DNA from 3 places in the Azotosporobacter soli genome. Region 1 is predicted to be linked to each of the others. Evidence: riboswitches for the same ligand, from Rfam matches in the RefSeq annotation. Region 1 holds a riboswitch; each other region holds the start of a gene.
The links. Region 1 has a riboswitch for S-adenosylmethionine ahead of QTL79_RS09905 (methionine ABC transporter ATP-binding protein). Riboswitches for the same ligand answer to the same signal wherever they lie in the genome.
Positions count from the first base shown of each region.

Region 1 (10,605 bases):
TTGCAGCCAAGCGCAAGCGAAAAAAGCGGTACAAGCCGGATACTGGTCGCTGTATCGTTTCCACCCGGATCTCAAAGAACAAGGAAAGAATCCGTTCAGCCTTGATTCAAAAGAGCCTAGCACCAGCTTCCAGGATTTCTTGATGAGTGAAGTGCGTTATGCATCGCTCAAGAAACAATATCCGGAAACGGCGCCGGCACTGTTTGCGAAAACCGAACAGGATGCCAAGGAACGTTTAGGCAATTACAAAAAACTCAGCGAGCAATAAACTGCTCTAAGAGAAGAACCGGGCGTGATTATCACGTCCGGTTCTTCTTGTTTCATGAGTGAAAAATTATTATAATGAAGAAAAAAGAAAAGGAAGGGGGCTTGGCAAATGGAAACCATTCAATATCGTGCCGGGCGGCCCGAGGAATGTTTAAGAATTGCGCAGGGCATTTGTCTTGCATCCGGCGGGATTATGGATTTTCTGGCTCAAGCGATGCCGACGTCATACCGTTCTAAAGAGGAATGGTTGGCGCAGGAATTGCAAACCGATCAACCGGCGAGCTCCTATCGTCATGCCGTGATAGCGCAGGTCAATGGAGCGATTGCTGGAATGGTCTATTGTTATCCGGCCGCCTTATTTGGCTTAGGCAGTGAAATGAAGGAAGCGTTGGGGGAAGAGAATTATCAACAGATAGCGGAATTTTTCTCTTCACGGGTCGAAAACAGCCTGTTTCTGGATTCGCTCTATGTTTGGCCTGAATGGCGTCAGCGCGGCATTGGCGCAGCGCTTATTCAGCAGGTAATACGAGAAGCCGAGGCCTCTGGTTTGCCTAAAGTAAGTTTAATGGTTATGGCGGATAATGAGTCGGCTCGTTCGGTATATCGAAGTTGCGGCTTTGAACTGGAAAAGGCAGTGCGCTTGGAGCGTCACCCGTTAATCCCGCACGACGGAGGCGCTTTATTGTTATCGGTTTCGCTGAAACTATAATCTGCTGACAAAGAATGTGCCTAGGCGAAGAACAGTGAAGAGGGAGTGATCGCTGTATGCAATCACTCCCTCTTCATTGTTCTAACATGAAATCTTTTGCGTAGTTTTTGCGCTGAATTTTGCGCAATCAATGATGAAACGTTCATGCCGTCCTTCGCCAATTTTTTCCTTCTCATCAAAGGCGGTTACGTTAAAAATCAATTTACGTCCTTCGACTGCAACTAATTCCGCATTTGCGCTGACGGTCATGCCGATCGGGGTAGCGGCTAAATGATTAATCTCTACCCGAGTTCCGACGGTCGCGAAACCGGACGGCAATAGCGGATCGACTGCAGAAAGCGCGGCTCCTTCCATAAGGCCGATCATTGCCGGTGTTGCGTAAACGGAAAGACCGCCGCTTCCATAGGCAATTGCTGTATTCAAGGTTGTGACAAGTTCCTTTTTTTCGGATGTTAGTCCGGCAGATAGTGAAAATTCCATACAAAACCTCCTCATAAATTAGCTGTTTCTTGCGCTACGCTTATTGTAGCACAGACGCTGGCGTAGGGGAAAACGACTTGTTTTTTTATGAGGGTTATGTTATCATAAAATCTGTCGGAAAGATAGTGTGCCTGCGGTGTGCGTGACACTTATTTATGTTCAACCGACTTGCACATTTCGGGAGTTGGATGCCTTAGCGCTGTCATGGCCTCTGCAAAGGGGAAGGCAAGACCAAGGCTTTATGACGCCCACCTGCTTAGGCAGGGTTTGAACATAGTAAGAGACACGGTATTGCGGGTTGTTTTTCCGATGATTTCTTTAGGGATCGCATAGCAAAGGGTAATCCTTTGCTTTTTTTAATGTATATAAAAGAATGAACGTGTTTGAGAAAGGAGGCTTTAAGGTGAAACGATTTATTCTGGCTTATAATCCGCTGTCGGGTGATGGGCGTTTCAAGTATCGATTAGATCATGTGATTGAACGCTTTCAGCGTGCGGGTTGCTTGGTTATTCCATATCGAATACAGGAGAGAAACCAAAACCAGCGAATTGTTGAGTTGGCGCAAGAACTCGCGATAGACGGCATCGTAGTGTCAGGCGGTGACGGCACCGTACATGAGATTGTGAATCTGGTTGTCGCCAACAAAATGAACGTACCGCTTGGCATATTGCCGAGCGGTACATCGAACGATTTTGCGGTTTACTTGCAGTTAGGACGTTCGATTGAAGCGTGGGTTAGCGTTGTTGTTGCGGGAAAAACTAGGCTGGTGGATGTAGGAAAGGTTAATGATCGCTATTTTTTCAATGTGGCGAGTGCAGGACTCCTTTCCTCGGTAGCGCATAGCGCGGACATAGGCTTAAAAAACACATTGGGTAAGATGGCGTACTATTTAAAGGGGTTGGGTGAACTGCCTAATTTTCGCTCCTTGCCGCTTCGCATTACAGCAGATGGAATGAGCAGTGAAGAAGATGTATTGTTGTTTCTCGTGACGAACAGCAGCACTGTAGCTGGTTTTCCATCGTTAGCGCCGCATGCTAAAATTGATGACGGATTGTTAGATATGATAGCGGTTAGGCGTTGTAGTCTGCCGGAACTAATGACGCTGTTCTTACACTTCTTAAAAGGAAGTCATCATAGCAGTAAGCATTTAATTTATTTGCAGGCCAAAGACTTGCAGATTACTTGTCAGGAAACGGTGGAAAGCGATCTTGACGGGGAGCGCGGGCCGGAGTTGCCCCTGAAGATAACGACAATACCGGCCGCAATTCAGGTTTTTTGTCCATAAAAGAGTAAGAGGATATTTTGCTGAGGCAAGATATCCTCTTGTTTTTTCAACAAAGTGTGTTGGCATAAAATTTTAAGTTGTCTTTGCAAGAAACATTGTTTGGTGTAAAATTACCGTTATGTGCAATTTATTGTTATAATAGATGTAGAATTCAATAATGCCCTATATTGCGTGGAAGAATAGGGGCTTTACCGTGTTAGTCCGTTTGAAAATGGAAACGTGCTTTAGAAAGAGGGGAGTCCACGGTTATGAAACAAAAGCATCAACAAGATATACCGAATAAACGCCAACAAATACTTGATGCAGCTTATGTGATTTTTTCTCGCAAAGGATATCATCGCGCTACGGTAGATGAAATTATTGCGTTGGCTGATACAGGGAAAGGTACCGTTTATAATTATTTTGTCAATAAAGAACAGCTCTTTTATACGTTGATTCAAGAAAAAAGCATGCCGTTTGAAATAGACCTGCAACGTTTAGTTAAATCTGAAGTAGAACCGCTGCAAAAGGTAGAAGCTTTGATCCGCTTATTTCTCGAATTTTATGGACAGAATGGCGATTTATGGCGCGTGATGATGCATGAAGTAAGGGGCTTTGATGTTGAAGGATATTCTGATTTTACTGTGGAAGAACGGAATAAATATCAGGCCTGGTTTCATCAATCGATTGGCATGATTGAAGAAGTATTGCAGGAAGGGCGCGATAAGAATGTTTTGCGACCTTGTGACATGCACCGAGCCGCGTACGGATTGTTTAGCGCAATTGTCTCGATTGTTTTTGGCGGAATGGTCGATTCGATTGAGGAATCGGCAAAGACGATTGCCGATGTTTTTTTGCACGGTGTGGCGAAAAAATAGAGAAAGCAGAAATAGTTGCTGAAAGAGCTCGTTTCCTTAAGTGATAAGGCAGACGTTAAGAAAGGATGAAGTCCCATGTTGTTTGACACGCATCTTCATACCACGTTTTCTACCGATTCTCGTATGACGCTAGCCGAGGCTGCAGATGCAGCTGAGAAAAAAGGCATTGGAATTATTGTTACAGAACATATGGATATCGGTTATCCGGAAAAAAATGCATTTGTATTTGACGTGCAAGAATATTTTTCCCAATATGAAGCAAAGCGCAGCGAGAATATGTTGCTGGGCATTGAAATCGGCATGATGCTGGCACAGCATCAACCCGCGCAAACGATTATTGACGAATATCCTTTTGATTTTGTGATTGGTTCGATTCACTTTGTTGATGAACAGGATATTTATCAGCCGTCCTTTTATCAGGAACGCGAAAAAAGTGAAACTTACGGACGTTACTTTGAAAGTATGGCGGAGTGCATCGGACGATATCGAGGAATTCATACATTAGGCCATATTGATTATATTTGTCGCTATGCGCCTTATGAAAATAAAGAGATTGAGTATGCGGCAATGCGTGAATGGATTGACCCCGTCCTGAAAAAAGCAGCTGAGTGCGAGCTGGCAATGGAAATTAATACGCGCCGTCTTAATTCCGAAACGGTGCATAGTCTGTTGCCTGTTTATCGCCGGTTTGCTGAATTGGGCGGCAAAATGGCAACGATTGGTTCGGACTCGCACCGTCCGGAAGATGTCGGTCGCGGGTTGGGGGATGCGTTGGCGCTGGCAGATGCAGTAGGATTGCAGGCTGTCTATTTTAAAAATGGTAAGCCGATCAAGATGAAATAAAACAAGGGTTAAGGGAGACGTGATTGAAAGTCTTCCTTAACCCTTGTTTTATTTCATTGGCAGCCAGCTTCCTTTATAGCGCTCCGCCATAAAAGCGTGCAATTCAGGTCTGGCGTAAAAGGACGCCAGTTTTTGCAGCGCGGCAGTTGAAGTGTTGGTCGTACGGGTTGCCAAGACGTGAGCAAAGTTTGCGTTTGGTTTTTCTAAAAGCAAGGCATCCGGCAAAGGCTGCCAGGCATGTTTTTTAGCCTGCGCCGGACTTAAGATAAGATAATCCGCCTCGGATTGAGAAAGAAATAAGCTTTCATCCGATTGTACAATGATACGTAGTTCTAAAGGATTCGCCGTAATGTCGCCAGAATTTATCCAAATTCCGCCCGGTTGGCTGGAGAGTGTGATTAGACTGGCTTCGGAGAGTAGAGCAAGACTGCGGCTTTGTTGCTTGGCTTCCTGCGAAATGAGCACGGTGCTATGAGGCGCTGGTAAAAACGATGCAGGCTCAGTTTCTTTTTGCTTGCGGTAGATGCCTAGCGGTGAAAAAATGGTTTCTGTAAGCGGCTTCAAATTATAACTGAGGTCCCGATTGACGGCTTCAAGATAATAAGCAGGTTGAAAGGCGTTGGCATCGAGTTCGCCTCGTGCCAACGCCTCATTGAGTTTCAGATAATCGCCGTAAACGCGAACGTCAATATCCAAATCTTCCTGCAGTGCGATTTCTTTAATCTTATAAGCTATTTCCGCTTCCGCGCCAGAACTTACTCCAAGTCGTATCGGCTTAGGCTGGCTGTCGAGAATCGTCTGCGTATGCCAAGAGAGTACGGCGGCTAAGCTTGTTAGTAAAAGTATAAGTCGTAAAAAACGCAATGTCGGACTCAAAATGGATACCTCCTGTCGATTTTACACTTAAAATGCCGGAACGACGGCGCCTTGGTATTTCTCTTCAATGAATTTGCGAACTTTATCAGAAGTTAGGGCAGCCGTCAACTTTTGGATTTCAGGCCGTTTCTCGTCGCCAGTGCGAACGGCCAAAATGTTGGCGTAAGGAGAATCCTTTTGCTCTAACAGCAACGCGTCCTTCGTTGGCACTAACTTTGCTTCGAGTGCATAGTTCGTATTGATAACGGCTAATGCTACGTCATCGAGTGAGCGGGGAAGTTGAGGCGCTTCTAACTCAACAATTTTAACCTGTTTGGGGTTGGCGGTGATGTCTTGTACGGTAGCATGTACGCCAACGCCGTCTTTCAACGTCAGGATGCCAGCTTTAGCTAAGAGTGCCAATGCACGTCCGCCGTTGGTCGGATCATTCGGTATCGCGATCTTACTTCCGGAAGAGAGCTGAGTCAGGTCTTTGACGCTGCGGGAGTAGATGCCCATCGGTTCAATATGAACTTTGGCGGTGTAGGTCAGTGCCAACTTGCGTTCGCTCGAGAATTTTTCGAGGTAAGGGATGTGCTGGAAAAAATTAGCGTCCAGTTCTTTGTCGGCAACAGCCAAGTTTGGACGAACATAATCAGTCATTTCTACAATTTGCAGGTCAATTCCTTCCTTTGCCAAATCCGGTTTAATGGCGGCTAGAATTTCGGCGTGGGGAACGGCGGTTGCGCCAACTTTTAAGACTGTGGTCTTGGCGGCTGGTGCGGCACTTTGCTGTTGGCTGCAGCCGGTGAAGGCAAGCAACAGAGAAAGTAATGTGAGCGATAGTAAAAGATTTTTTTTCATAGTGATGATTCCTCCCAGAATTTAGATTATTTTTTATTCAACTTGTGGGCGAACCAATCGCCGCAAGACTGAACCAATTGGACTTGAATGAGCAAGATAACGACAGTTGCCAGCATGATGTCAGCGCGAAAGCGTTGATATCCGTATCGAATGGCCAAATCGCCCAGACCGCCGCCGCCGATGGCCCCGGCCATTGCGGAGTAACCGATCAAACTGATAATGGCAAGCGTGAGTCCGGCAATGATGCCTGGCCAGGACTCCGGCAACAGCACTTTGTAAATTAGTTGCCACGGCGATGCGCCCATCGACAAGGCTGCTTCGATGATGCCATTGTCTACCTCTTTTAGCGCCGTTTCAACGACGCGGGCGACGAAGGGGATTGCTGCAATGCTGAGCGGCACAATGGCGGCCATCGTACCGATTGAAGTTCCGGTAATGAGTCTGGTGAAAGGAATAATGGCGACCAATAAAATGATGAACGGGACGGAACGACCGGCATTGATGATCGCGCCTAAGACTCGATTCAAAGAGCGTGCTTCCAGAAGATGTCCTTTTCCTGTGATGGTAAGAAGAATGCCAAGCGGCAAACCGACTAGCGTAGAAATCAACGTGGATACGCTGACCATAACGGTTGTTTCCCAAAGCGACTTAGATAGCAGTTCGATAATTTCTGGCGACATAGCCGATCACCTCCACGTTTACTTGGTGCTTTTCCAGCTCGGAAACGGCAGACTCTAAGACGCTTTCTGAAGCGCGCAATTCAACCAGCAAATGGCCGAACGGCGTACCTTGCAAAGAATCCAAGGTGCCTTGCAAAATCGTGGCGTCAAGATCCAGACGACGAATGAGACGAGACAATACCGGTTGTTTGGCGTTGTCGCCGATGAATGTCAAACGGACGAGCAAACTGCTGTCCGGACTGGCGGTATCGGAAATCGGCAGATGGGTTAAAAAATCGGGCAAATCTAAAGAGGTGACGGATTTTACAAAACGTTGTGTGACAGGATGTGTTGGCGCAGAGAAGATGGACAAGACGCTTTCTGATTCTACGATCCGACCGTCGCTCATCACGGCGACGCGATGGCAAATCTCTTTTACGACGGACATTTCATGCGTAATCAAGACGATCGTGAGACCGAGTGTTTGGTTGATTTCCTTTAATAGTCCCAAAATAGAATGTGTTGTTTCAGGATCAAGGGCGGAAGTTGCTTCGTCACAAAGGAGTACTTTAGGTGACGTAGCCAAAGCTCTTGCAATACCGACGCGCTGTTTTTGTCCGCCGCTTAACTGTGCCGGGTAATGTGTGCGGCGATCTTCCAGGCCGACAAGCGGCAAGAGACGATCGACTTCGCGGCGAATTTCAGCTGGAGTCCAACCGCTGACCTCAAGAGGAAAGGCAATGTTTTCTTCAACAGTACGCGAAGAAAGCAAGTTGAAATGCTGAAAGATCATGCCGATTTGCTTTCGTGCCTGACGTAGTTCCCCTGCAGATAAGGTTGTCAATTCGGTACCGCCGATATTGACGCTGCCTTGGTCAGGGCGTTCCAGCAGATTAAGGCAACGTAACAGCGTGGACTTTCCGGCGCCGCTTTGTCCGATTATACCGAAGATTTCTCCGGGTTTAATCTGCAGATGAATGTCGCGTAGGGCCGTGATTGTTGCGGCGCCTTCATGATAAGATTTGGACACATTGCTTACAGTTATCAAAAAAAACATCCTTTCGTAAAAAAAATAAAAGCCGCTTCACAAAGTGAAGCGGCAGGAAAAACAACCTTGACGCTTCATCTGCCAGGACATTTGCCTGTAGGAATTGGCACCGTTCACAAATTGTGATGGTTGCCGCAGGTTCATCGGGCCAATCCCTCCGCTGCTCTAGATGAAGTGGAATATGAAATTGTGATCTTGTTTACACATACTAGCATGACTGATGTTGCATGTCAACAGATAAGTTTAATTTTACAGGGGAAAAAGTTCATGATATAATTTAACGAGGTAAAGTGATAAAGAGTGTGGAGGGCTGACTATGACAGTTAATCCTAAGTTGCAGGATAAGAGTACAGACCGCTTGTTTGATGCTATTTTACAGCTAGAGAGTCGCGAAGAATGTTATCAGTTTTTTGAAGACATATCAACAATCAGCGAACTGAAAGCATTAGCGCAACGTTTAGAGGTCGCAAAAATGCTGCAGGAGAAACATACCTATGAAGATATTGTGGAGAGTACTGGTGCCAGCACGGCTACGATCAGCCGGGTCAAGCGCTGCTTGAACTATGGCGCCGACGGCTATAAGCTGATTTTAGAGCGGATTGCAAAACTTCCAGAAAATAAAGATTGAAAGTGAGGAATATAGATTGAAAGCAGCAATACAACTCGATTTTGTGCCTAGAATTCCCTATGGGACGAAAGATTTTTTGCCTAGAGAAGCTGCCGAAAAACGGAGAGTGGAAGCCGATTTAGCGACACTGTTTGCGCAATGGGGTTATGATGAAGTGGTGACGCCGACCTTTGAGTATTTAGAAACGCTGGAAGTCGGCAATGGCGGGCAGTCGCAAGGACAGGTCTTCAAGTTTTTTGATCAGCACAATCGCTTGGTTGCTCTGCGACATGACATGACGACGCCGATTGCCAGGGTGGCTGCTACACGCCTTAAAGAGGCGGAGCCGCCGTTAAAATTATTTTATTTGACGAACGTGTTTCGCCAAGAAGAGGCGCAGACAGGACGGCAGTGCGAATTCTATCAAGGTGGAATCGAAGTTCTTGGCGTGTCGGACAGTACTGCGGATGCTGAAGTTATTGCGCTGGCAGTAGAAAGTCTGCGTTCAGCCGGTTTGAAAAATTTTCAATTTAGCTTAGGTCAGGTTGACTTTATTAATGGACTCATGGATCCGATTGATTCGTTGGGCGATTTGTCGAAACGCCTTAAGCGGGCCGTTGTCGGACGTAACTTAGTCGATCTCGAGCTTTGTTTAAATGAATCTACGCTTTCTTCAAATGAAAAAACGGCGTTGTTGGAATTACCTCTTTTGCATGGGGGCGCAGAGGTTTTATCAAAAGCGGGCAAATTAACATCGAATCCGATCTGTCGGCAGGCGTTAGAAAATCTAAGGGAAATTCATGAGCTGCTAACTCATTATGAGGTGGCAAACTATGTGAATTTTGATCTTGGTCTTACTAGGGATCTCGACTATTACACAGGTATGGTGTTTGAAGGATATACTCCGGGTCTTGGTTTTCCAGTGTGCGGCGGCGGGCGTTATGATAGGATGCTCGAGGCGTTTGGCACCGAGTGTCCAGCGACTGGGTTTGCCCTCGGCGTTGAAAGGATCATGCTGGCGTTGGAAAAACAGGGGGCGAACATTTTAAGCGTTCAAGACGATATTTATCTTGCCTGGGCGCCGGATTGCTTGGCAGAGGCCTTAAAAAAAGCAATGCAGCTTCGGCAGGCTGGCAATCAGGTGGAAGTTGCGATGCGCCCGCAGTTAAAAGAAGATGCAAAATGGACGCAACAAGAAAAGGGACGCCGCAGATTGGTATATGTAAATGCTGAATAGGGTAAAGCAGGTCTGGTCGGCTTTGAATGCACGCATAATGCAGGAGGAACGGAGCTTTGTGCAGGAAAAATTGCGCGAAGCTGAGCAACGGCTCTTTTGGGGAATGAGTCTGCCGGACCAAAGACATGTACTCAATGTGGCTTATACGGCGATTCGCCTGGCAGCTGGAAAAGAGAACCTCGATGTTCAGCTTTTGGTTCGTTGCGCCCTATTGCATGATGTGGGACGGCAAAACGGTGACGTCAGTACATGGGATAAAATTATAGCCGTCTTATTGCATGCGGCGATGCCTAAAGCAGCTATGAGCTGGGCGAAAGAAGGCCGTGGCGGAAAAATAGATAACGTAAGGCATGCCGTTTATATTTATTTTAATCACCCCAAACGCAGTGCGATATTCTTGCGGGAAATCGGCACGGAAAGCGATGTAATCGAAATTGTTTCCAGGCATCACAAAGCTCCGGTGAAAGATGAACCACCGGAGCTTGCCCTGTTGCGTCAAGCGGACAGCTTGAACTAATAGCCTTTCTTGCTATCGATAAGATTGACGAGTTCTTTTCCGTCGAGGTAACGCTCCAGGTTTTCGCCCAAAAGCTTAACCGCGCGCTCCATATAGTTAGGCGATAAGGCGGCCAAATGCGGCGTAATGATAACGTTAGACATTTCCCAAAGCGGTGAGGTTTCGACGAGCGGTTCTTCCTCGAAAACGTCAAGTGCGGCGCCTTTGATCACTCCGTCTTGCAATGCCGTTATAAGATCATTTTCATTGACGATTGATCCGCGGGAAATATTAATAAAATAAGCCGATGACTTCATCTTTTGAAAGCGTGACAAAGAGAAGAGTCGGTTTGTTTCCGGCAATAGAGGCAATGACGCAACTACGAAGTCAGCTTCGGC
Region 1 is NZ_JAUAOA010000009.1:13,426-24,030, reverse strand. It holds gene nifJ (pyruvate:ferredoxin (flavodoxin) oxidoreductase) at 1-268, shown strand, start outside; gene QTL79_RS09950 (GNAT family N-acetyltransferase) at 377-976, shown strand; gene QTL79_RS09945 (thioesterase family protein) at 1,058-1,456, opposite strand; RNA gene ssrS (6S RNA) at 1,582-1,760, shown strand; gene QTL79_RS09935 (YegS/Rv2252/BmrU family lipid kinase) at 1,860-2,741, shown strand; gene QTL79_RS09930 (TetR/AcrR family transcriptional regulator) at 2,990-3,598, shown strand; gene QTL79_RS09925 (histidinol phosphate phosphatase) at 3,674-4,441, shown strand; gene QTL79_RS09920 (MetQ/NlpA family ABC transporter substrate-binding protein) at 4,490-5,317, opposite strand; gene QTL79_RS09915 (MetQ/NlpA family ABC transporter substrate-binding protein) at 5,345-6,160, opposite strand; gene QTL79_RS09910 (methionine ABC transporter permease) at 6,187-6,840, opposite strand; gene QTL79_RS09905 (methionine ABC transporter ATP-binding protein) at 6,809-7,867, opposite strand; SAM riboswitch class I at 7,939-8,043, opposite strand; gene QTL79_RS09900 (YerC/YecD family TrpR-related protein) at 8,184-8,495, shown strand; gene hisZ (ATP phosphoribosyltransferase regulatory subunit) at 8,512-9,711, shown strand; gene QTL79_RS09890 (HD domain-containing protein) at 9,770-10,228, shown strand; gene QTL79_RS09885 (D-2-hydroxyacid dehydrogenase) at 10,225-10,605, opposite strand, start outside.

Region 2 (10,605 bases), on a different contig from region 1:
CGGAGCGTTCGGTAACCTGGTCGCCGCTTTGCGTATAGAGTGGCCTGGGCTGGAGGGCGTCATTTTTCCAGCCGCGGTTGGCAAGATGCAATTGGTCGGCGTTGACCCGTTCCACAATAGGGATGAATTGAATGTATTGCGCTTGCAACTCGTCACGCAAAAAATGATAAACGGCGGCAGGATGATCGACATTGGCAGCGTGAACCGAGCAAAGCAGATTGAAATCGATTCGATGCTTGCGTAGCAATGATAAGGCATGCATTACCTGCTTAAAGGAACCAACGCCGTTTCTGTCTACCCGGTAGGCGTCATGCATGCTTTGCGGTCCGTCGATGCTGAGGCCGACCAGAAAGTGATGTTCCTTGAAAAAAGTGCACCAGGCATCGTCCAGCAATAGGCCGTTGGTTTGGAACGTGTGTTGGATCGTTTGACCGGGACGGCGGTATTTAGCCGCAAAGGAAACTGCGCGCCGGTAAAAATCGAGGCCCACCAATGTCGGTTCACCGCCTTGCCAGGAGAGCGTAACACTTTTTTGGTTGGAATTGCATAACTGACGGATGTATTCTTCTACTACCTTATCGCTCATCATGGCCGGAGCGCCAGGATAGAGTTGAGACTTTGAAAGAAAGAAACAATAGGCGCAGTCAAGGTTGCAGGCTGCACCCGATGGTTTTGCAAGAACGTGAATCGGCATTGAACTTTTCATAAAGGATCTCCCTTCATATCGCTATGAAATGTTTTCGCGTTAATGTCTTGCTTCTCCTGCAGCGTGGAAAAGCGTTCCTGCGATGGAGCGATAATAAGGAGTGAAGATTTAATTCTTGCATCGTATAGTTTTTTAGTGTAGAATATGCTCATTATCTAAAATGACATAGCATTCCAGCCGATCAGTAAACTGAAGGCTAAGGTTCAGCTCTCTGCATGGAGAGACGTTCCTTAGCCTTTTTTGTTTATATTTTTTCTAAAGAAGGGATGAGTGAAAATGAAAAAACAACAAGCAATAAAAAGCAAAAGTTGTACCGATTGCGGGGTGTATAATTGCCGGAATCTGGATGCGACATTTCCGGCGTTTTGCTTGACTACGCAAAGTCGAGGCGAACATGGGATGGATGAAATGATTAGCGGCGTCACCGATTATTTGCGCGGCGAGCATCAGGATGCGCTAGTGGCGCGTGTTTCCGCACAGATTGAAGGGCGTTTTTACGGTAAACTGACTAGAGTCGAAGAAATTGTTGAGTTCGCGAAAGGGATTGGTGCAAAAAAAATCGGCATTGCAACGTGCGCCGGGTTGATCCAGGAAGCTAAAATTTTTGCTGCGATCCTCAGTGCGAAAGGCTTGGAATCGTATAGCGCCATTTGTAAAGTCGGTGCGGTCGATAAAACCGAGATTGGCTTGGCTGAACAGGATAAACTGCGGCCAGGAAAGCATGAGGCGATGTGCAACCCGATTCTGCAGGCGCAATTGTTAAATCAGCAAGAAACCGATTTAAATGTTGTGATTGGATTGTGCGTTGGTCATGATTCGCTGTTTCTCAAACATTCCGAGGCGCTGGTGACAACTCTGGTGGTTAAGGATCGCGTGATGGCGCATAATCCCGTAGGTGCATTGTATAATGCGCAATCGTACTACAAACGTTTATTGCAAGAGTCATAAAATAAAAGGCGGGATAAAGATGATGAGAAAAGAAAAATGGCTACATAAATTGGCTCTTGGGGCGCTGTTGACGACAATGCTGTTTGCTGCGGCGGGCTGCAGTTCATCAAATTCAGCGGATGCAGGCAGTGGGACGAAAAAGAAAATTATCATCGGCACCGGCAGTGAATATAAACCGTATTGCTATCTGGATGAAAAAAATAATTTAACCGGATTTGAAGTAGAAGTGTTAAAAAAAATCAATGAACGGTTGCCGCAATATGAATTTGAATTTAAAAATTTTGATTTTAATGCAATTTTAGTCAGCTTGGAAACCGGAAAAATTGATTTGGCCGCACATCAATTCGAAATCAATCCGGATCGCAAAAACAAGTTTTTATTTGGCGATGTTGGCATAACAACCTATGATTTGCAACTTGTCGTCAAAGAAGAACGGACGGATATTCAGTCGCTAAACGATTTGGCCAATTTGAACGGTACGGTGGAAGTCGGCAAAGCGTCGGCCAATAAAACGGCAGTGACGGACAAATGGAATAAAGAAAACGGCAATCGGCTTAAACTGATTTTGGAAGCATCGGATCCGACGATTACGTTGCAAAATTTAGCGTCAGGCAAAACCGATGCGTTTGTAAATATTCAACGCAATGTGGATGCATATAAAACGACTTACGGAGCTAAAATCAAAGTGGTCGGTGAACCGATCAGCCGTTCGAGCGCGTATTATTTGTACCGTAAGAATGACGCGACAGGGACGCAGCTGAAGCAGGATGTGGATCGTGCATTGCAGTCGCTGAAGGATGATGGTACATTACTGGAACTGTCAAAAAAATGGCTTGGCGGCGATTATGTTTCGAAAATTTAAAGCGAGGTAACGTATGCTGGAAAATTTATTTAGCGTTGGCTTGTTTTTCACTAGTTTTCCAACGCTGCTTAGCCGCATTCATATTACGCTGGCGATTGTTGCGGTTGCGTTTATTGTTGGTCTGATCGGGGGCATCCTGCTGGCGGCGGCGCGCATCTATCGGTTGCCGTTTGCTGCGCCAGCTGCTGCAGCCTATGTATCTTTTATTCGAGGGATTCCGCTGTTGGTGCTGCTTTATATCGTATATATCGGCTTGCCGCTGCTGGCCGAAGCAGGGGGCATTCATATCAATCGCCTGGACAGTCTTTGGTTTGTGATGATCGCCTATAGCATGAACAGCGCTGCCTTTTTATCGGAAATCATCCGTGCGGCAGTAAAAGGGATAGACGGTGGTCAGCTTGAAGCGGCTTATGCTGTAGGCATGACGCGCCGTCAGGCCTTTAGCCGGATTATTGTTCCGCAGGCGCTGCGGATTTCGTTGCCGTCATTAGGCAACAACATCATTTCGTTGTTGAAAGATACGTCACTTGCTTATACGCTGGGCGTAATCGATATCGTCGGGGTTATTAAGGCGATTAGCAGCAACACCTACCGTTCGCTGGAAGCTTATACGGCGGCAGCTGTCATTTTTTTCGCGTTAAGCTTTCTGCTGGAACGAATGTTTGCCAAATTGCAAATCACGTTAGGCATCGAGCAGATTAAACCGCAATGATAATACAAAGGAAGAGGAGGAGAAACAGTGGGATTTCAGTTTGATTCGGCATTTTTCGTTTATGAAATCGGTATTGGCATTCGGTTTATTCCGATAGTATTGCTTTTGTCCGTCATACCATTGTTGTTGGGCTTAAGTGTAGGCGGCGTCATTGCTGTGATTCGTCTGCTGAAAGTGCCGCTGCTCCACTCATTGGCTGCGCTTGCGGTTACCTTTTTACGCGGTGTTCCATTATTGCTGCAGCTTACGATTTTGTACTTGGCGGTGAACATTGGCGCAGAAAGTTTGAAAGAGTTTGGGCTTGGCGGTTTTTCTGCCAAGGATATTTCTTATACCTGGGTGGCAGTAGCTGGCTTGTCGATTCATGCCGCCGTCTACTTGTCGGAAGTGATTCGCTCGGCGTTGCTGGCGGTTCCGGCCGGTCAGTATGAAGCTGCAAGGGCTGTCGGCATGAACAATCGTCAACTGTTGCTGCGCATCATCGTGCCGCAGGCGATGCCGGTCGCATTGCCTTTGATCGGCAGCAATTTTATCGGTTTAATTAAAGGCTCGGCGGTGGCATCACTGATTTCCGTTGTTGAGCTATTAAATGGCACGCAGTTTGAAGCAAATGGAAACTATAAATTTTTAGAGGCATACCTAGCAGCGGCGCTATTGTACTGGTTATTATGCTTTTTGGTGGAGCAGGTAATTGCCTTTGGCGAAAATAAGCTGCGCGCATCTGGATGGAGTGGATAAAAATGATCCAAATAACAGGAATAGAAAAAAAGTTTGCCGAACATAATGTGCTAAAAGGAATTGATTTATCCGTTTCAAAAGGTGAAGTGGTGGTGATCATCGGACCAAGCGGATCGGGGAAAACGACTTTTTTGCGCTGCATCAATTTTCTGGAACAGGCGGATGCCGGGCGGATTGAAATAGGCGATTTGGCTGTGGATTGCGGCTTGGCGACGCGTCAAAATATGGTGGCGATGCGACGTAAAACAGGCATGGTTTTTCAATCATACAACTTGTTTCGCAATAAAACGGCGTTGGAGAATATTACCGAAGGCATGATCGTAGTGCAAAACGTGCCGAAAAAAACGGCGCAGGAGCGGGCGAGGCAATTGCTCGCCGACGTTGGGCTTAAAGGAAAAGAGGGGGCATATCCGCAGCAACTGTCCGGGGGACAGCAACAGCGCGTTGCGATTGCTCGTGCATTGGCGCTCGATCCGGAGGTGATTTTGTTTGACGAACCGACTTCAGCGCTGGATCCTGAATGGGTGGGCGAGGTACTGGGCGTGATGAAGCAAGTGGCCAAAGCGGGACAGACAATGATCGTGGTTACGCATGAGATTGCTTTTGCAAAAGAAATTGCCGATCGGGTCATTTTTATTGACGGCGGAGTGATCGTTGAGCAGGGGCCGCCGCAGGAAATTCTAAACCGTCCGCAACAAGAAAGGACGCAACAGTTTTTACGGCGATTGTTGCCGATGGAGGATTATGTTATCTGATGCAGAAGCTAAAAGATAAATATATGGAGAAACAGGTGATGAAAATGGCTTTTGACTTTGACAATGTAGTGGAGCGTAGGGGAACCGGCAGTCGCAAGTGGGATGGCGTTCAGGATGTGTTTGGCGAAGAGGTGCTGCCGCTGTGGATTGCCGATATGGATTTTTCTTCGCCGCCGGCAGTGGCCGAAGCCCTTCAAGAACGAGCCGCACATCCGATTTATGCGTATAATACGCAGGAAGAGTCGTTATATGAGGCAATCATCGAGTGGAACCGACGGCGTCATGCTTGGCAGATTCAGCGCGAATGGCTGTTGCTGACGCCCGGTGTCGTTCCGGCATTGACGCTGGCAGTCTATTCGTTTAGCAAAGAAGGCGAAGGCGTAATCATTCAGCCGCCGGTCTATCCGCCGTTTTTTGAACTGGTGAAAGACAACGGCCGTGCGGTCGTGGAAAATCCGCTGCGATTGCAAAACGGTCGCTATGAAATTGATTTTGCCGATCTGGAAGAAAAAATGGCCGATCCGAACAATACCTTGTTGCTGCTTTGCAGCCCGCATAACCCGACCGGACGCGTCTGGAGCCGCGAAGAATTGGCGACGCTTAAAGAGCTGGCCAGGCGTTATCAGGTAACGGTATTGGCTGACGAAATTCACAGCGATATCGTTTACCGGGGGCAACGCCATATTCCGCTGGCATCGATTGAAGGCGGTGCATCAGACAACATTGTCACGTTCATGGCGGCAAGCAAGACGTTTAATGTGGCAGGACTGAATCTTTCGTATGTCGTCGTTCCCTGCCCGCAAAAGCGCAAGCAACTGGACAATTGGATCGGGCGTATTCATCTGCGGCGCAATAATTTGTTCAGCGTATTGGCTACCGAGGTCGCGTACCGGCAAGGCGGCGAGTGGCTCGATGCATTATTGCCCTATCTGGCTGCTAATGCCGAATATGCCGCACAGTTCTTACAAGACCGCTTGCCGGAAGTCACGATGGTGAAACCGGAAGGTACGTATCTGATCTGGCTTGATTTTAATAAGTACTTTTCCGACAGCCGTGAATTGGATCGTTTTATGGTGCAGGAGGCTAAAGTGGGTTTGAATTCGGGCCGGAGTTTTGGGCGACAGGGAGAGGGGTTTGTCCGTCTTAATATTGCAACGTCCCGTCGTATTTTGCACGAAGCGCTGGAGCGAATCGAACAGGCTCTTAAAAAAAGGGGAAAAGAATAGGCGGCTAGGATGGCGGGGGAGCCTCAGGTCAAGCAAAATGTAAAACGTAAAGGTAACAATATGATGGAGAATGGCTTGAATTTTATCTGATTTGTAATGCGTGATGGCGAAATGAGTTGACAAATCGATTTGTGAGATGGTAAGATAACGGACAAGTAAATATGGATCTTCTCTTATCAAGAGTGGTCGAGGGACTGGCCCGATGACACCCGGCAACCGGCAGCAATGCAGTGGTGCTAATTCCAGCAGAGCAAAAACGCTCTGACAGATGAGAGAAAGGCGTTTTCGCAATGCGGACTCCTTTCCTCGGAAAGGGGTCTTTTTTATATCTGTTTAAGAAGAAAGGAATGATTGTTATGTATTTTGATTCGAAAGCGGCGCAAGTCGGGACTTGTAGTGATGTAAGAACCGGGGCGGTAAGTACACCCATTTATCAGACTGCGACCTTTTGTCATCCTGCGTTAGGCCAGAGTACAGGCTATGATTATACGCGCAGCCATAATCCGACGCGGCAAATTTTAGAAGAAGGCATAGCTGCGTTGGAAGAAGGATATGCAGGCTTTGCATTTTCTTCCGGCATGGCCGCGATTACGGCGGTAGTGATGCTGTATCGCGCAGGAGATCACTTGGTGGTCAGCGAAGACTGTTACGGCGGGACATACCGCGTGCTGGAAAAAGTGTTTGCCTCATTTGGCTTGCAAATCACTTTTGTCGACGGCAGTGATTTAGCCGCCGTCAAACAAGCGATTCGAGCGGAAACAAAGGCAATCTTTGTGGAAACGCCATCCAATCCGCTAATGAATATAGCCGATATTGAAAAACTGGCGGAATTGGCGAAAGAAAATGATAGTATGTTAATTATCGACAACACATTCTTGACGCCTTACTTTCAACGCCCGTTAACGCTAGGCGCGGATATTGTGATTCACAGCGCATCCAAGTATTTGGCCGGGCATAATGATTTAATCGCCGGGTTGGTGGTTGCACGTACGCCGGAGATTGCAGAAAGAGTTCGCTTTGTGCAAAATGCCGCCGGTGCGGTGCTTAGTCCGAATGACAGCTGGCTGCTGATTCGTAGTTTAAAAACGTTGGCGCTGCGCATGCGGCGGCACGAGGAAAATGCGAAATTATTGGCAGTCTGGCTCACACAGCAAACGTGGGTTGAACAGGTTTATTATCCGGGGCTTGATAAGCATCCAGGCAAAGAAGTTCAGGATCGTCAGTCGAGCGGTTATGGCGGAATGATTTCCTTTCGCGTGACTTCGCCCGAATTGGCGGCGCATATCTTAAAAAAGGTTCGACTCTTGCGTTTTGCAGAGAGCCTTGGCGGCGTCGAAACGCTAATTACGCTGCCGGCGGTGCAGACACATGCCGATGTTCCGCCAGAGGTCAGAGAGCGACTGGGGGTCACGCAAAACTTACTTCGTTTATCGGTCGGAATCGAAGATGCGCGCGATTTGATCGCCGATTTGGCGCAGGCTGCGATTGGAAATGCTGAGCAGGAAGCGGGGCGGGGAAAGATATGAGTGCCGGAACTGCATTTGTCAACGCCATTGTCGAAGAATCGGTTCGTCAGATTCGCTTTGGGGTGCTGACCATCATTGTTCAAGACGGAAAAGTGGTTCAACTGGAACGTACGGAAAAATTTCAGGTGCAAGCCGTGCAAAATAAAACCGTGCAAGCGGAAAAAATAAATGCGACAGTCTTGGAGCGGGTTCGTGAACACATTTGCCAGGAAATGACCGGCATGCGTTATGGGCAAATTCTTGTGAAAATCGTCAACGGTCGCGTCAATCAGATCGAGAAAACGGAAAAACGACGCTGGGCAGGCGCGTGCGGCCTTGACGGCGAGGGAATCTGAGTTTAAATAGTGAGGCGAGAAAAGGAGGAACGGTATGCTGCGCTTACTTGAAAAAGCGGAACAGACGCATCAGCTAACGAAGGAAGAAATCGTCGAGCTGTTGTCGGAAGAAAATTATGATGAAGCTCTATTTGCTTCAGCGGATCGGGTACGCCGGAGCTTCGTCGGCGACGGCGTTCATCTGCGCGGTTTGATTGAGTTTTCTAATATTTGCAAGCAGAATTGTCTGTACTGTGGTTTGCGGCGTGATAATAAAAAAATCCGCCGCTATCGTTTAACTTCGCAAGAGATCATCGATTTCGCGGCAAAGGCGGTGCAATACGGCTATAAGACTGTCGTACTGCAGTCAGGCGAAGACGACTCTTACGACGTGGATACCATGACGACAATTATCCGGCAGCTAAAAGAAATGGAACTGGCCGTGACGCTAAGTTTGGGCGAAAAGAGTCGAGCGGATTACGCCGCCTACAAAGCGGCTGGTGCAGATCGATATTTGCTGCGCATTGAGACATCAGACAGGGAACTGTATGAAAAACTTGATCCGGGACAAAGCTGGGATAATCGCTATCGTTGTCTGCTGGATTTAAAGGAGCTTGGTTTTGAACTTGGGACAGGTTGCCTGGTCGGGCTGCCCGGACAATCGCTGGAGTCCATTGCGGATGATATCTTATTGTTTGCGAAATTAGACGCCGATATGGTTGGCATCGGACCTTTTATCGCCAATCCGGACACGCCGCTGGCTCAGGCTGAAAACGGCGCTTTTGCACTCAGTCGCAAGGTGATGGCGTTGACTCGCTTGCTGTTGCCGGAGGCCAATATTCCGGCGACAACGGCCATGGAAGCGTTGCATCCGCAAGGTCGCATCCTTGCGCTGCAAAGCGGCGCCAATGTAGTGATGCCGAATGTGACTGAAGGGGAATATCGTAAAATGTACCTGCTTTATCCCGGGAAAATTTGTTTGAACGACACGCCTGCTCATTGCCGCGGCTGCATTACCGGAAAGATTAACGGCATCGGCCGCCATGTCGCAACGGACTTTGGTTTTCGCAACAAAAAGAACAAATGACTTGCAGTAGTGGTCGATGTGTGTTAAAATCAATAAAATAGAAACTTTGAAAAGTTTTAATTGCAATGGGGCAAAAGGGGAAACTTGCCGATTGGACATCCAAAGGCCGGGTTTCGGACAGTGCATGCTGTTCGACCCGGCCTTTGTTTATCGTAACAATGAAAAGAAAGGGGCGGGAACTATGTCAGTGATGCTTGTTGGCGGCGATCGGTTGGAGAGTTTGGTAAAGTGTTTGGACAGTTTTGGCATGCAGACGATAAATCATGTCAGCGGGCGGAAAAAAGCGGAAATGAGAAAACTGCATATTCCCGCAGCAACCTCTTTAGTGGTGGTGATTGTCGACTATATCAATCATATGACGGCAAAACATATTAAAGATCAGGCGAAAGCCCAAGGGATTCCGGTTTTATTCACGCCCAATTCCTGCTGCAGCCTGGTGGCAAAATTAAACGCAACTAACTTTATGCAATGAGGAGGGATGCAAGATGCGGGAAAACCAACTTTTGCCGTTGGCAATTTCAATGACCTGGCTGTTTAGCCTTGTTTTGCTGAATAACCGATGAAGAAAGCAGACTTTGCTTTAGCAAAGAAAGCGATGGAGAGAAAAGCAATTTTAAAACAGCAGATAAAAACATAGAAAGCGAGTAGGCAAAATGATTCATAGCCTACTCGCTTTTTATGATGCTTTTAAATAATAAAACTTAATCGAAAAATAAGGCTGGTAATAAAAGGTAAAACGAGAGCGATGTAGAACGGGATAGTGTAAAGCAGGTAATATTCTGAAAATCGGTGTTGAAAGTGGAAGGTTAGATGCTGATAGGACAGAGAAGGGGGGGGGATTGCAAGACTAAATGACCGAATGTTTCGTCAAAAATGCGTGGTTCGTTATAATCACCCCAAATAGGCTCGGTTTGCTCGAATTAAAGTATGAAAGGGGTATTTCAATGAAAAGAACAACATGGCTGATGATGGTTTTAACCTTACTGTTGGTGATGCAGTATGGAGCAACGCAGGCGGTTGCTGCTTCCGGATCAGGATCGGTGTTGCTGGATCCCCGGGATGGGATGTATTTTACCAGAATCATCAATCTAACCGGTGAGCAACTTTCAATCGCTGTTGCGAATGACTCCACTTTTGCAAATAACAAATATGCAAATCTATATTCCACTGGCTTTTCGACAAGCGGCAATGCATTGAATAATCAACAAAATGTCTTTGCAGCGACGCCAATCAAATTAGATACTCTTTTAACGCATAAGGCAAACAAGTCGTATGCGATAGCGAAAGGCAACGCGTATTGGGAAGGCATGATTAATCTTTGCCCATTAATACCTGCTTCAAACGAAAACAATTCCTATTCTACTTATTCTGGGCATTTCAGCCAGGGGCAACGCTTGACCTTAAATACAGTAAACAATCCAAGCTCAATTTTAAATGGTGCGTACATTCAACTAGGCTATGAGTATTCGTCAAAGAAAAACATTCTATGGGGTAAAGTTTTTGATTTTGCCTTCTCCAGCATCAAAGATGCGGCTGGGATCATTATTGCCTGTGAAGACGGAGATGTCGAGGAGATTATCTCTTCGGGCGTAGATCTGGTGAAATCGATTGCAGATGCCTCTAAAACAAATCCAGTGACGCCTTCCTTGAATTCTGCAACAAAACTTACCACCGCGCAAACGACAACGCAGACTTCTAAATTCACAAATCAAGTTACTAAAAATTACGCAC
Region 2 is NZ_JAUAOA010000016.1:12,880-23,484, forward strand. It holds gene QTL79_RS12915 (anaerobic sulfatase maturase) at 1-706, opposite strand, end outside; gene QTL79_RS12920 (DUF1847 domain-containing protein) at 983-1,654, shown strand; gene QTL79_RS12925 (transporter substrate-binding domain-containing protein) at 1,674-2,516, shown strand; gene QTL79_RS12930 (amino acid ABC transporter permease) at 2,530-3,228, shown strand; gene QTL79_RS12935 (ABC transporter permease subunit) at 3,256-3,966, shown strand; gene QTL79_RS12940 (amino acid ABC transporter ATP-binding protein) at 3,969-4,721, shown strand; gene QTL79_RS12945 (MalY/PatB family protein) at 4,721-5,947, shown strand; SAM riboswitch class I at 6,118-6,222, shown strand; gene QTL79_RS12950 (trans-sulfuration enzyme family protein) at 6,304-7,473, shown strand; gene QTL79_RS12955 (DUF2292 domain-containing protein) at 7,470-7,808, shown strand; gene hydE ([FeFe] hydrogenase H-cluster radical SAM maturase HydE) at 7,843-8,874, shown strand; gene QTL79_RS12965 (DUF2325 domain-containing protein) at 9,056-9,346, shown strand; gene QTL79_RS12970 (hypothetical protein) at 9,819-10,605, shown strand, end outside.
Region 2: linked by a shared signal. The riboswitch ahead of QTL79_RS12950 (trans-sulfuration enzyme family protein) and the one ahead of QTL79_RS09905 (methionine ABC transporter ATP-binding protein) in region 1 are both predicted to bind S-adenosylmethionine.

Region 3 (10,605 bases), on a different contig from region 1:
CCATCTCTGACCAACGGCTCTGCTGCCGCCGCTACCGCCTCCTGCCAGGAGGCAAATTTCTCGGCAAAAAGCACGCGGTTTTCTGCAATCAATTGGTTAAACATACTTTCTCTCCCCTTCTCTTCTGCTTATCCAGCCGCATTTGAACATCCGTTCATCATTCAGTCATTTGTTCAAGCTCATTTTACCAAACAATCAGAAAATTCGTCAACGACTTTTCTGGACAATATCGTATATTGAACCGATGTGCATTTTTAGCTTTTTTCAATTTATTTTTGCAATTCAAATTGCAAAAATAAAAACAGCAGCAGGTGCACGATTTTTTTCTCGTTGTCTGCTGCTGTTTTTATTTTGTTTTCTATTTTACATGATGCCAATCCATTTCCAATAGGTCATGCCAAGCAGCAAAATCAAAAGATAGGCTGCCAGCGTGAGTGGAACACCCGTTTTAATGAAATCTTTTACTTCAAACGTCTCTGTACCATATGCCACCATGTTTTGCGGCGCGTTGACCGGCAGAATGAAACCGAAGCTGATCACGTATTGCAAGATCATTGTCATGCCGACCACATTGACGCCCGGCGTCTTGACGCTTTGCAGCACCGAGATCAGGATCGGAATAATCGCCGCCGCCAATGCGGTAGCGCTGGCAAAGCCCAGATGAATGACAATCAAGAACGCGGCTAAACTGGCAAGAATGCCGATTATCGGCATCGTCTGCAAGCCGAACCAGACAACGACAAACTGCGCCAGCCAGGCAGCCGCTTTAGTCGATAACAATGCCGAACCGAGACTGATTCCGGTACCGAACAGTACCAGCGTTCCCCAGGGAATCCTGTCCTGCGCCTCTTTCCAGTTCATGATCCCGATGCCAGGCAGCAGCATCAGCGCAATCGCCGCAAGCGTCGTCGACGAGGTATCAAACGAATGCAGGATCTTTTCCGTTGACCAGAAGAAGAGCAGCACGAGCGAGAGCGCCAGCAGTTTCTTTTCTGCCAGACTCATCGCGCCCAGCTCCTGCAGCGCTTTGGCGACAGTTTCTTTGCCGCCCGGCACTTCCTTCATTTCCGGCGGCATGACCTTTAAGAGGACGAAATAAAGCACCACCGACATGATGGCGGCAAACGGCGCCGCCGCGATAAACCACTCCATCCAGCTGATCGTCTGGCCCAGTTGCTTTTCAATAAAGCCCATTGCAATCATATTTTGCGCCGCTGCCGTTTTAATGCCGACATTCCAAATGCTGTCGGCCTGTGCAGTCGCAATCATTAAAATCCCGGCAAAACGACTCTTTTTATTTACGCCGAACGCGCTGATGATTCCCATCACGATTGGCACCATGCAGGAAACACGCGCCGTCGTGCTGGGCACAAAAAAGCTTAGAATCAGTCCGACCAAAATTACACCAATTAAAATGCGATTGGTTTTAGCTCCAATCTTAGAAAGAACCAAAAGCGCGATCCGCTTATCAAGCCCCGTCTTCGTCATCGCCGCGGCAATAAAGAGTGCGCCGCCGACCAAGGCCAACGCCGTATTGCTAAAACCACTCAGCGCGATTGTAAGCGCCTGCGTAGTGCCGATCAGCTTGTTCGGAGCCGCCATATCGGGCGCCAGACCGAGAATAAACGCGATCAGTGCGATGATTACCGCAGCGCTGACCGGATAGGAGATGCAGTCACTCATCCAGACAATAATGGAAAACACCAAAATTCCCAGCATCCGATGACCGGCAACCGGCAAACCGGCCGGCGTCGGCAGCAAGATGACCGCCGTCAGCGCCGCCAGCGCAAGCAGCAGCCCGTATCGCTTTGCGGCGCCGTTTTCATTTCTCGCTTCGCTCTTCTTTTCCATACGATTCCGCCTTTCTTTTTCTCTTAGTTGGAATCTTCCGTCTTTTCGCCAAAGTAAAAACGCTGCACAGCCGCACAAAGCAAAGCCAAAGACAGCGGAAAACGAATGTAACGTTTTGCTTTTTCGTTCTCCACGTTCTTTCACACGTCGTTGTGCAAGCGCGCAGCGCTTTCGTTTCTATTTTACCGATTCATAACCGAGACGCAGCGCCTCCATGTTTTTGGCAACGGTCGCCGGAGGTACACGGTGCGCAACCGCTTTTTGAATCGTTTCAAACGATACCACGTTCGTCACCTTGACTAAGACGCCAAGCGCGATGATATTGGCAAAGAGGTCGCGCCCCAGTTTTTCCTGCGCCAGACGCGTAATCGGCGTCTTAACGATTCGGCCGCCAAACACAGGTACTTCCGGAACCAAATCCTCATCGATAATTAAGATTCCGCTTGTCGGCAGATCGGCGATATATTTCTGCGCTGCCTGCTGCGTCATCGCGAGCACGACATTCGGCGTTACGACTTTCGGATGATAAATGAAACTGTCCGCAATGATGACCTCGGCCTTCGACGCGCCGCCGCGCGCTTCCGGTCCGTACGATTGCGACTGCACCGCTTCCTTGCCTTCCATGATCGCGGCTTCCGCCAAAATAATACCGGCGGTGATTACCCCTTGACCGCCCGAGCCTGATAATCGGATCTGGTTCATACTTCTCCCTCCCCTGCCATGCAGATGACCTGCGCATATTCGCTGCAATATTCGGGGAACTGGCTCTTATGCAGTACACCGGTCGGAATTTTTCCTTCGCGCTGTTCTTCGCTCATTTTTTCGTAAGCGATCAGCGGCACGGCTTGCTGGCTCATGCCTTTCAGCATCGCGGCCGCATCGCCGAGCTTGTTGCGACGGCCGTATGAGATCGGGCACGGCGTCATTGTTTCAACAAACGAAAACCCCTTATTGGCGATGCCCTCTGCAATCAGGTCAACCATCTGGTTCACATGATAGGCCGTACTGCGTGCAACATAGGTCGCACCGGCCGCCTTCGCCAATTCACAGGCGTCAAAAGCACGGTCGACGCTGCCATAAGGCGCAGTTGTCGCCTTCTTGCCGAGCGGCGTGAGCGGCGATGCCTGACCGCCGGTCATGCCGTAAATGTTGTTGTTAAACAAGACGACGGTCAGATCGACGTTGCGCCGTGCGCCATGGATGAAATGGTTGCCGCCGATAGCCGTGCAGTCGCCGTCGCCGGTGATGACGATGACGTTCAGTTCCGGATTTGCCAGCTTGATGCCGGTTGCAAACGGGATCGCCCGACCGTGCGCGGTATGCAGCGTGTCAAAGTCCATATAACCGGAAGCGCGCGATGAGCAGCCGATGCCGGATACGATCACCGTTTTGTTTTGATCAAGGCCCTGTTTGTCGATGGCCTGCGCAATCGCTTTCATCACGATGCCGTTGCCGCAGCCGGGACACCAGATATGGGGCAGACGATTCATACGGAAATATTTTTCGTGCGCTCTCACTTTGCCACCTCCGCGTTCAGGTCTTCTATCGCCGCGACGATTTCCTGCGGCGTAAAGATCTCCGTATCATATTTAGGCAGCGATACCACCTTGGCCTGTCCGGCAGCGACCCGCTCCACTTCCAGCACCAATTGGCCGTAATTCATTTCCGGCACCAGAATCGCTTTTGCCTGCGCCGCAATCTTCTTGATGATCTTGTCGGCGAACGGCCAGATCGTCATCAAGCGTACCATGCCGACCTTGACGCCTTTCTTGCGCGCCGCTTCCACGCCCGCATACGCGGTCCGCGCCGTGCCGCCGTAAGCGACGACAACGATTTCCGCGTCCTCCATGAAGAACTCATCATAATGCGTGATTTCATCCTGCGCGCGCATAATTTTTTCATGCAAACGGTGCGTGACATCTTTGGTCAGTTTAGCATTGCCGCTCGGAAAACCGGTTTCGTCATGAAAGAGACCGGTGACATGATAACGATGTCCGGTTCCGAAATCGGCCGGACTCGGCACCAAGTCGTCCATCGGTTTGAACGGTTTGTATGGTTCGCCTTCGGTTACGACCGGCTTGCGGCGCGGATAAACGTCGATTTCTTCGGGACGCGGCAGTACGACGCGCTCGCGCATATGCCCGACGACTTCATCGAGTAAGATGATGACTGGCGTACGAAACCGTTCTGCATAATTAACAGCCTTTACCGCAACATCAAACGATTCGCGCACGGTCCAAGGCGACAGCGCGATCATCGGATGATCGCCATGCGTACCCCAGCGCGCCTGCATGATATCTCCCTGCGAAGGAGATGTCGGCTGGCCGGTCGAAGGACCGGTCCGCTGCACATTGACGATAACAGCCGGAATTTCGGCAATGCAGCCATAACCAATCAATTCCTGTTTCAAAGAAAAGCCAGGGCCGGACGTCGCCGTCAGAACTTTTTTACCGGCCAGCGCCGCGCCAAGCACGACAGCAATACCGGCAATTTCATCTTCCATTTGGATGAACGTGCCGCCAAGCGCCGGCAGCGCTCCGGCCATGTGTTCGGCAATCTCGGTCGACGGCGTGATCGGATAACCGCCAAAAAAGCGCACGCCTGCGGCTAAAGCGCCTTCAGCGCAGGCTTCGTTGCCCTGCATCAATCTTGCTTCGCTCATTTGCTCACCTTCTTTTCCACATAAATGGCATAATCCGGACAGCGCAATTCGCACTGGCCGCAGCCGATACAGTCTTCACCTTTGAGGACTTGAACCTTACTCAAGGTATCGAGACCCAGCACTTGTTTCGGGCAGAGCCCGACGCAAATGTTGCAGCCTTTGCATCGCTCGCTGATAATTGTGATTTCGTGTTGCATACTGCGCCTCCCTGAATTTTTCTTCAATAATCTTCGCTCGACTGGCGGGATAAGCTGCAAACTGTTTGCGCCGCCATGCGAACCGCATCGCCTTTTACATTGACAACAAAGAACTGTTCTTCTCTGCGTTCAAAGAAAAATCCTCCAGCCAATGCAAGAAACTTTGGCTCACAAATGTGAAAAGCCTGCCGCAGCAGGCTTTCTCTTGCGAAACGAACCTCGTTGCCTCTCGTCAAAAACATCGCCTTGCTTCAGCAAATGATGCAGCCTGTTATTTCTCTATTTCCCGCAGCACTATTTCTTGCAACAATTCGTTTGTCCGTTTCACCGGGACTAAATTGTTAAAATTAATTCTATCATTCTCGACCACGCTGCGTCAAGGCGAACAACTTACACAAAAACGCCATTTCGCCCCTTGACACGTCATTGAATATTATGGTACCATTGGCATCATCAATTATATACTGACTTCATCGAGAGCAGCCGAGGGACTGGCCCTATGACGCTGCGGCAACCATCGCAATCTTGCGAACGGTGCCAAATCCATCAGGATCTTTCCTGACAGATGAAGAGCGGATCGCCTCGTAAGCCGATCGAGCCTCTTCACTGTGTGAAGAGGCTTTTCCTTATTTTAAACGGCTATAAAGGAGAATTACACTATGTCAAACACCTTACTGCCTTACGCTTCCGAAAAAGCCAGCCAGTTCAGCGAATCGGTCATCCGTGAAATGTCGCGCATCGCCGCCGCGCATCAGGCGATCAATCTCGCACAGGGTTTCCCCGACTTTCCTGCGCCGAACGAAATCAAAGAGGCCGCGGTCACGGCAATTAACAGCGATTACAATCAATATGCGATCACCTGGGGCAGTCAGTCGCTGCGTGAAGCGATCGCCTGGAAGAGCCGGCGCGATTACGGCATCGAACTCGATCCGCAGCGCCAAATCACCGTTTGCTGCGGCTCAACGGAAGGCATGATCGCCACGCTACTCGCTACCGTCAATCCAGGCGATGAAGTGATCATTTTCCAGCCTTTCTACGAAAATTATGGACCCGACGCCATCTTGTGCGGTGCGACGCCGCGCTATGTCGCGCTGCAGCCGCCGTCCTTCTCTTTCTCGCCGGACGAACTGAGCGCCGCTTTTAATGAACGCACCCGAGCCATTATCATCAACACGCCGAATAACCCGACCGGCAAAGTTTTTAACCGTGACGAACTGCAGCTGATCGCCGATCTTTGCATCAAACACGACGTCCTAGCGATCACCGATGAGATTTATGAGCACATCTTATTCGACGGCGCGCTTCATGTCCCGCTTTATACGTTGCCTCAGATGGCGGAGCGCACCATCGTGATCAATAGCATTTCAAAGACTTACAGCGTTACCGGCTGGCGGATCGGTTTCATTCTCGCTTCGTCGGAAATCACGCAGTCGATCCGCAAGGTCCATGACTTTCTCACGGTCGGCGCGGCCGCGCCGCTCCAGGAAGCCGCAGCGGCCGCATTGCGCTGGGAACCAGCCTATTATCAGGAGCTGGCCGAATTTTACCGCGCACGGCGCGATTATCTGCTGCGTGAACTGACACAGCTCGGCTTTTCCTGCTGCACGCCAAGCGGCGCATATTACATCATGGCCGACATCACGCCGCTCGGCTGGGACAACGATATCGCCTTCTCCCGCTACCTGGCCGAAGAGGTCGGCGTTGCGGTCGTTCCCGGTTCGAGCTTTTATCAATCGGATCATCCCAAGCGTCATCACTTCGTCCGCTTTTGCTTCTGCAAAAAGATTTCCACACTGGAAGCCGCGGTCGAACGACTGCAAAAATTGAAGGAGGTTCCACGAAAATGAATCGAAAACGCTTTTTCTTACCGACACTCTTAGCCGTCATCAGCCTCTTGACCGCCTTCGCCGCCGGTTGTTCAAACGGCGCAGCGCCAGGCAGCGATAAGCCTTTGAAATTAGGCGTCACCGCCGGGCCTCACGCCGAAGTCGCCGAAATCGTGAAAAAAACAGCGGAAAAAGACGGCCTCAAAATCGAAATCGTCGAATTCAGCGATTACGTCCAGCCCAACGCGGCTTTAAGTCAGGGCGATATCAAAGCCAATAGTTTTCAGCATCAGCCCTACCTCGACAATGTCGTCAAAGACCGTAAGTTTGAAATCGTTTCGGTAGCCAAGACCATTCTTTTCCCGATGGGCATTTACTCGCAGAAACTGAAAACGATGCAAGATTTGCCGAACGGTGCCGTGATCGCCATTCCCAATGACCCGACCAACGGCGGGCGCGCCTTGCTGCTCTTGGAAAAAGCCGGTTTGTTGAGACTGAAAGAAGGCATCGGCCATACCGCGACGCCGACTGACATTGTAAGCAATCCGAAGAACCTGCGCTTCAAAGAACTCGACGCAGCACAGATTCCGCGTTCGCTGGGCGATCTCGATCTTGCCGCCATCAATACCAATTATGCAATGACAGCCGGTCTGTTGCCGACCAAAGACGCGCTGCTCTTAGAGGACGGCAATTCACCTTACGCCAATGTCATCGCAGTGCAAACGAAAGATAAGAACGATCCGGCAATCGCCAAGCTGATCAAAGCCTATCAGTCACCGGAAGTGAAAGCTTTCGTCGCTGAACATTTCAAAGGCGCGGCCATTGCCGCCTGGTAAAGCATAATAAAACAGCCGGGAGGTGAACGGGCTTAGCCTGCTTCACCTCTCGGCTGTTTTATTATTTTCCTTTGCGCACTGTCCAAGCGTCGATCAAAGCACCGCTTTGCATAAACGATTTCACGCTCAGTTCGCCGCCGTTGACTTCGACCGTCATATAATTCGGCTCGTCAATCGGGTTGAAGAAGAATTCATCCCAGTCCTTGGCCAGCGTCGCCTTATATGTCTTGGTTCCGCTCCGGCCGCAGGTCACGTAGATCGTGCCTTGCGCAGACTCTTGCATAATTTGTCCGCCGTAGAGCGGATAACTGCGGACATAATCATGATCATGTCCGGCAAAGACGATGTCGACATGATACTTGTCGAACAGCGGCGTCAATCCGTCGCGCAACTCTTCATCGCCGGGCTTCGGGCGGTTATGGTAGGGCGGGCGATGGATCAGCACCACCTTCCACTGTTTGGCGCTGGCCGCCAAGTCCTGTTCCAGCCAACTTTTTTGCAGCTCCAGCATATTGGCGACGAAACTTCGTTCTTCGCCGAGCTGACTGTCGAGCACACTGAAATGAACATTGCCATAGTCAAACGAATACACTTGCCCCTTCAGCCCTTCCGGTCCGTTGCTAGGAACCTTGAGCTGTGAGGTAAAAAGCGTCGGCAGCGAGAATTTGGCTTCCGGCGTATACGTTTCATGGTTGCCGACTACCGGGACAAGCGGAATTGCGTCAATAACTCCTTTTCCGGCGTTAAGCCAGCCATTCCACTGGCCGTAGTCCTGTCCGACATCGACCAGATCACCGACGTTGACGAGAAACGCGGCATCCTGGTTGGCCTGATATGCCTGATGCAGCGTCTTTTGCCACAGTTCATACGTATAGGATTGCGAATCGCCAAACATCAAAAACTTAAATTTTTCTGGCCGCGCCGGCGCGGTCGTGAAACTGTTGATCTCGCTCCACTCTTCACCGTCACCGACCCGGTACAGATAACGGCTGCCGGGTATGAGACCGGTCAGCGTGACCGAATGGATGCTCATGTTCCCCGCATTGCTCGCCAGTTCTTCCGCCTGCGCCTGTGCCGTACGGGGATTCACGGGCAAAGTGAAACCGTTCGTGACCTGCGCATATTGTACAAGCCCAGATTTCGCTGTGACGTCCGTTCGCCAGGTCACGGTCTGCGTCGTTTTCGGATCGGAGGCCCAGGTCAGCGTGACATGATCCGGCGCCGCCTTCGCGCCGCTCGGTCCCGACAGCAGCAAGGCCAATGCTGTGACCGCCGCGACGCCGAACAGCATGGCGCATTGGATTATTCGTTTTCTTTGCAGCATAGCATCCTCTCCTTTTTCCGCTATTCGTTCTCTTTTAAAATGTATCATCGCTCTTAGCACTATGCAAGCATGAAAAGCACTTCCATTAGACTTTTTCCCTCAATCTTAGTATGATAGGTAAAGTGTTCGTTTCTTCTTGCGCCACTGCGCAAAATACTTCCCAGGATGTGATTCGATGAATTTTGAAAACCTTCCCCTGCTGATCATTCTCGTCTTAGGCGTATTGGGCAATAACCATACCGTATCGATAGCTGCCCTGATTCTGCTGCTCATCAAGCTGCTCGGGTTCGGCCAATGGTTCCCTTTTATCGAAGCGCACGGCATCAATATCGGCGTGATCATTCTGACCCTGGCCGTTCTTGTACCGCTTGCGCAAGGGCGCATCGACGCAGGCGACATCGCAAGTGCACTAAAATCTCCTGTCGGTCTTGTCGCGGTAGCGGTTGGAATTTTTGTCGCCTGGGTCGCCGCCCAAGGCGTACCGTTCATGAAAGGCTCACCGGAAACAGTGACCGCGCTGGTAACCGGCACGATCATCGGCGTCTGTTTTTTCAACGGCCTGGCCGTGGGACCTCTCATCGCCGGTGGTATGGTTTCTTTACTCGTCAGCTTATCCGGTTTATGGAAGCAATGATTACAAGCAAGAGGGTGTCGCAAAAAGGTTGTTTAAAACCTTTTTTGCGACACCCTCTTGCCTTTTCTAGCCATTCAGATCTGAGATCGGCAGCTTGATAGTAAAGGTGGTTCCCTGGCCGAGTTCGCTTGCCACACTGATCTCGCCGCCATGCTTCTTGACGATATCGTAGCTGACGCTCAATCCAAGCCCTGTACCTTCACCAATTTCCTTCGTCGTGTAGAACGGTTCGAAGATGCGGTTTATCGCTTCCGGCTCAATCCCTTTGCCCGTATCGGAAACGCTGATGAAGATAAATTTCCCTTCCTGCCAGCTGCGGATTGCGATTCGTCCGCTGCCTTCGATGGCCTGCACCGCATTGAGCAAAAGATTCATGAACACCTGGTTCAGTTGTCCCAGATTGCAGTTGATATCGGGGATGACGCCCAGATCTTTCTCGACCGCAGCCTTGTACTTCAGCTCGTTCCAAATGATATTGACCGTGCTTTCAATACCTTCATTGACGTTGGATATTTTTCGCACGTCATCGAAGCGGGCAAAACTTTTCAAATCCTGTACGATTTTTTTGACCCGATCGGCGCCATCCAACGTCTCTTTCAGCAAATCCTGCGTATCGGCCAACAGATAGTCAATCTCAAGTCTTGTTCTCGCTTGCTCCAGTTCGGCCGTCAACGCAGCGATCCGTTCTTGGCACTGCTGACATTGCACATGCTCTTTGGGCAGTTGCAAAAGCGCCGCCTTGAACTCGTCCTGTACGGCCAGGAACGCGTTCAGCTTCTCGGTATAGCTTTGCAACATCCCCAGGTTGCTGATGATATAGCCCATTGGATTATTGATCTCATGCGCGACGCCAGCCGCCAGCTGACCGATCGAAGCCATTTTTTCCTGTTGCACGATCTGCGACTGCATATTCTTCAACTCGGCGTACGCCGCCTCTATTTCCGCTCTTTTTTGTTCCAGCTTCGTTTCCGCGCGTTTTCTTTCCGCAACTTCTCCCTGCAGCGCATCATTGGAGCGTTGCAGCACATGATTGAGCGAAAAGAGTTCCTGCGTCCGGATATCGACTTGCACTTCCAGACCGTCGCGCGCTTGTTGCAGCGCGTCTCTGTCCTTTTTCTGCTGCCAGAGGCCCCTCAACAGCGGCATGATGAACAAAATGATGATCAGGCTGCTGCCGCTAGCCGCAAGATAATAGCTCTGGCTGCGTTTGTTCAGATCGGCAAACACTGCCGCTTCTGAAACGCCGACACTGACGACGAGCGGATAGTCCTGTAA
Region 3 is NZ_JAUAOA010000003.1:367,983-378,587, forward strand. It holds gene QTL79_RS05530 (PTS sugar transporter subunit IIA) at 1-104, opposite strand, end outside; gene QTL79_RS05535 (DASS family sodium-coupled anion symporter) at 364-1,851, opposite strand; gene QTL79_RS05540 (2-oxoacid:acceptor oxidoreductase family protein) at 2,029-2,553, opposite strand; gene QTL79_RS05545 (2-oxoacid:ferredoxin oxidoreductase subunit beta) at 2,550-3,341, opposite strand; gene QTL79_RS05550 (2-oxoacid:acceptor oxidoreductase subunit alpha) at 3,365-4,513, opposite strand; gene QTL79_RS05555 (4Fe-4S dicluster domain-containing protein) at 4,510-4,710, opposite strand; gene QTL79_RS05560 (hypothetical protein) at 4,776-5,129, shown strand; SAM riboswitch class I at 5,178-5,282, shown strand; gene QTL79_RS05565 (pyridoxal phosphate-dependent aminotransferase) at 5,370-6,557, shown strand; gene QTL79_RS05570 (MetQ/NlpA family ABC transporter substrate-binding protein) at 6,554-7,372, shown strand; gene QTL79_RS05575 (purple acid phosphatase family protein) at 7,434-8,696, opposite strand; gene QTL79_RS05580 (DUF441 domain-containing protein) at 8,872-9,330, shown strand; gene QTL79_RS05585 (ATP-binding protein) at 9,397-10,605, opposite strand, start outside.
Region 3: linked by a shared signal. The riboswitch ahead of QTL79_RS05565 (pyridoxal phosphate-dependent aminotransferase) and the one ahead of QTL79_RS09905 (methionine ABC transporter ATP-binding protein) in region 1 are both predicted to bind S-adenosylmethionine.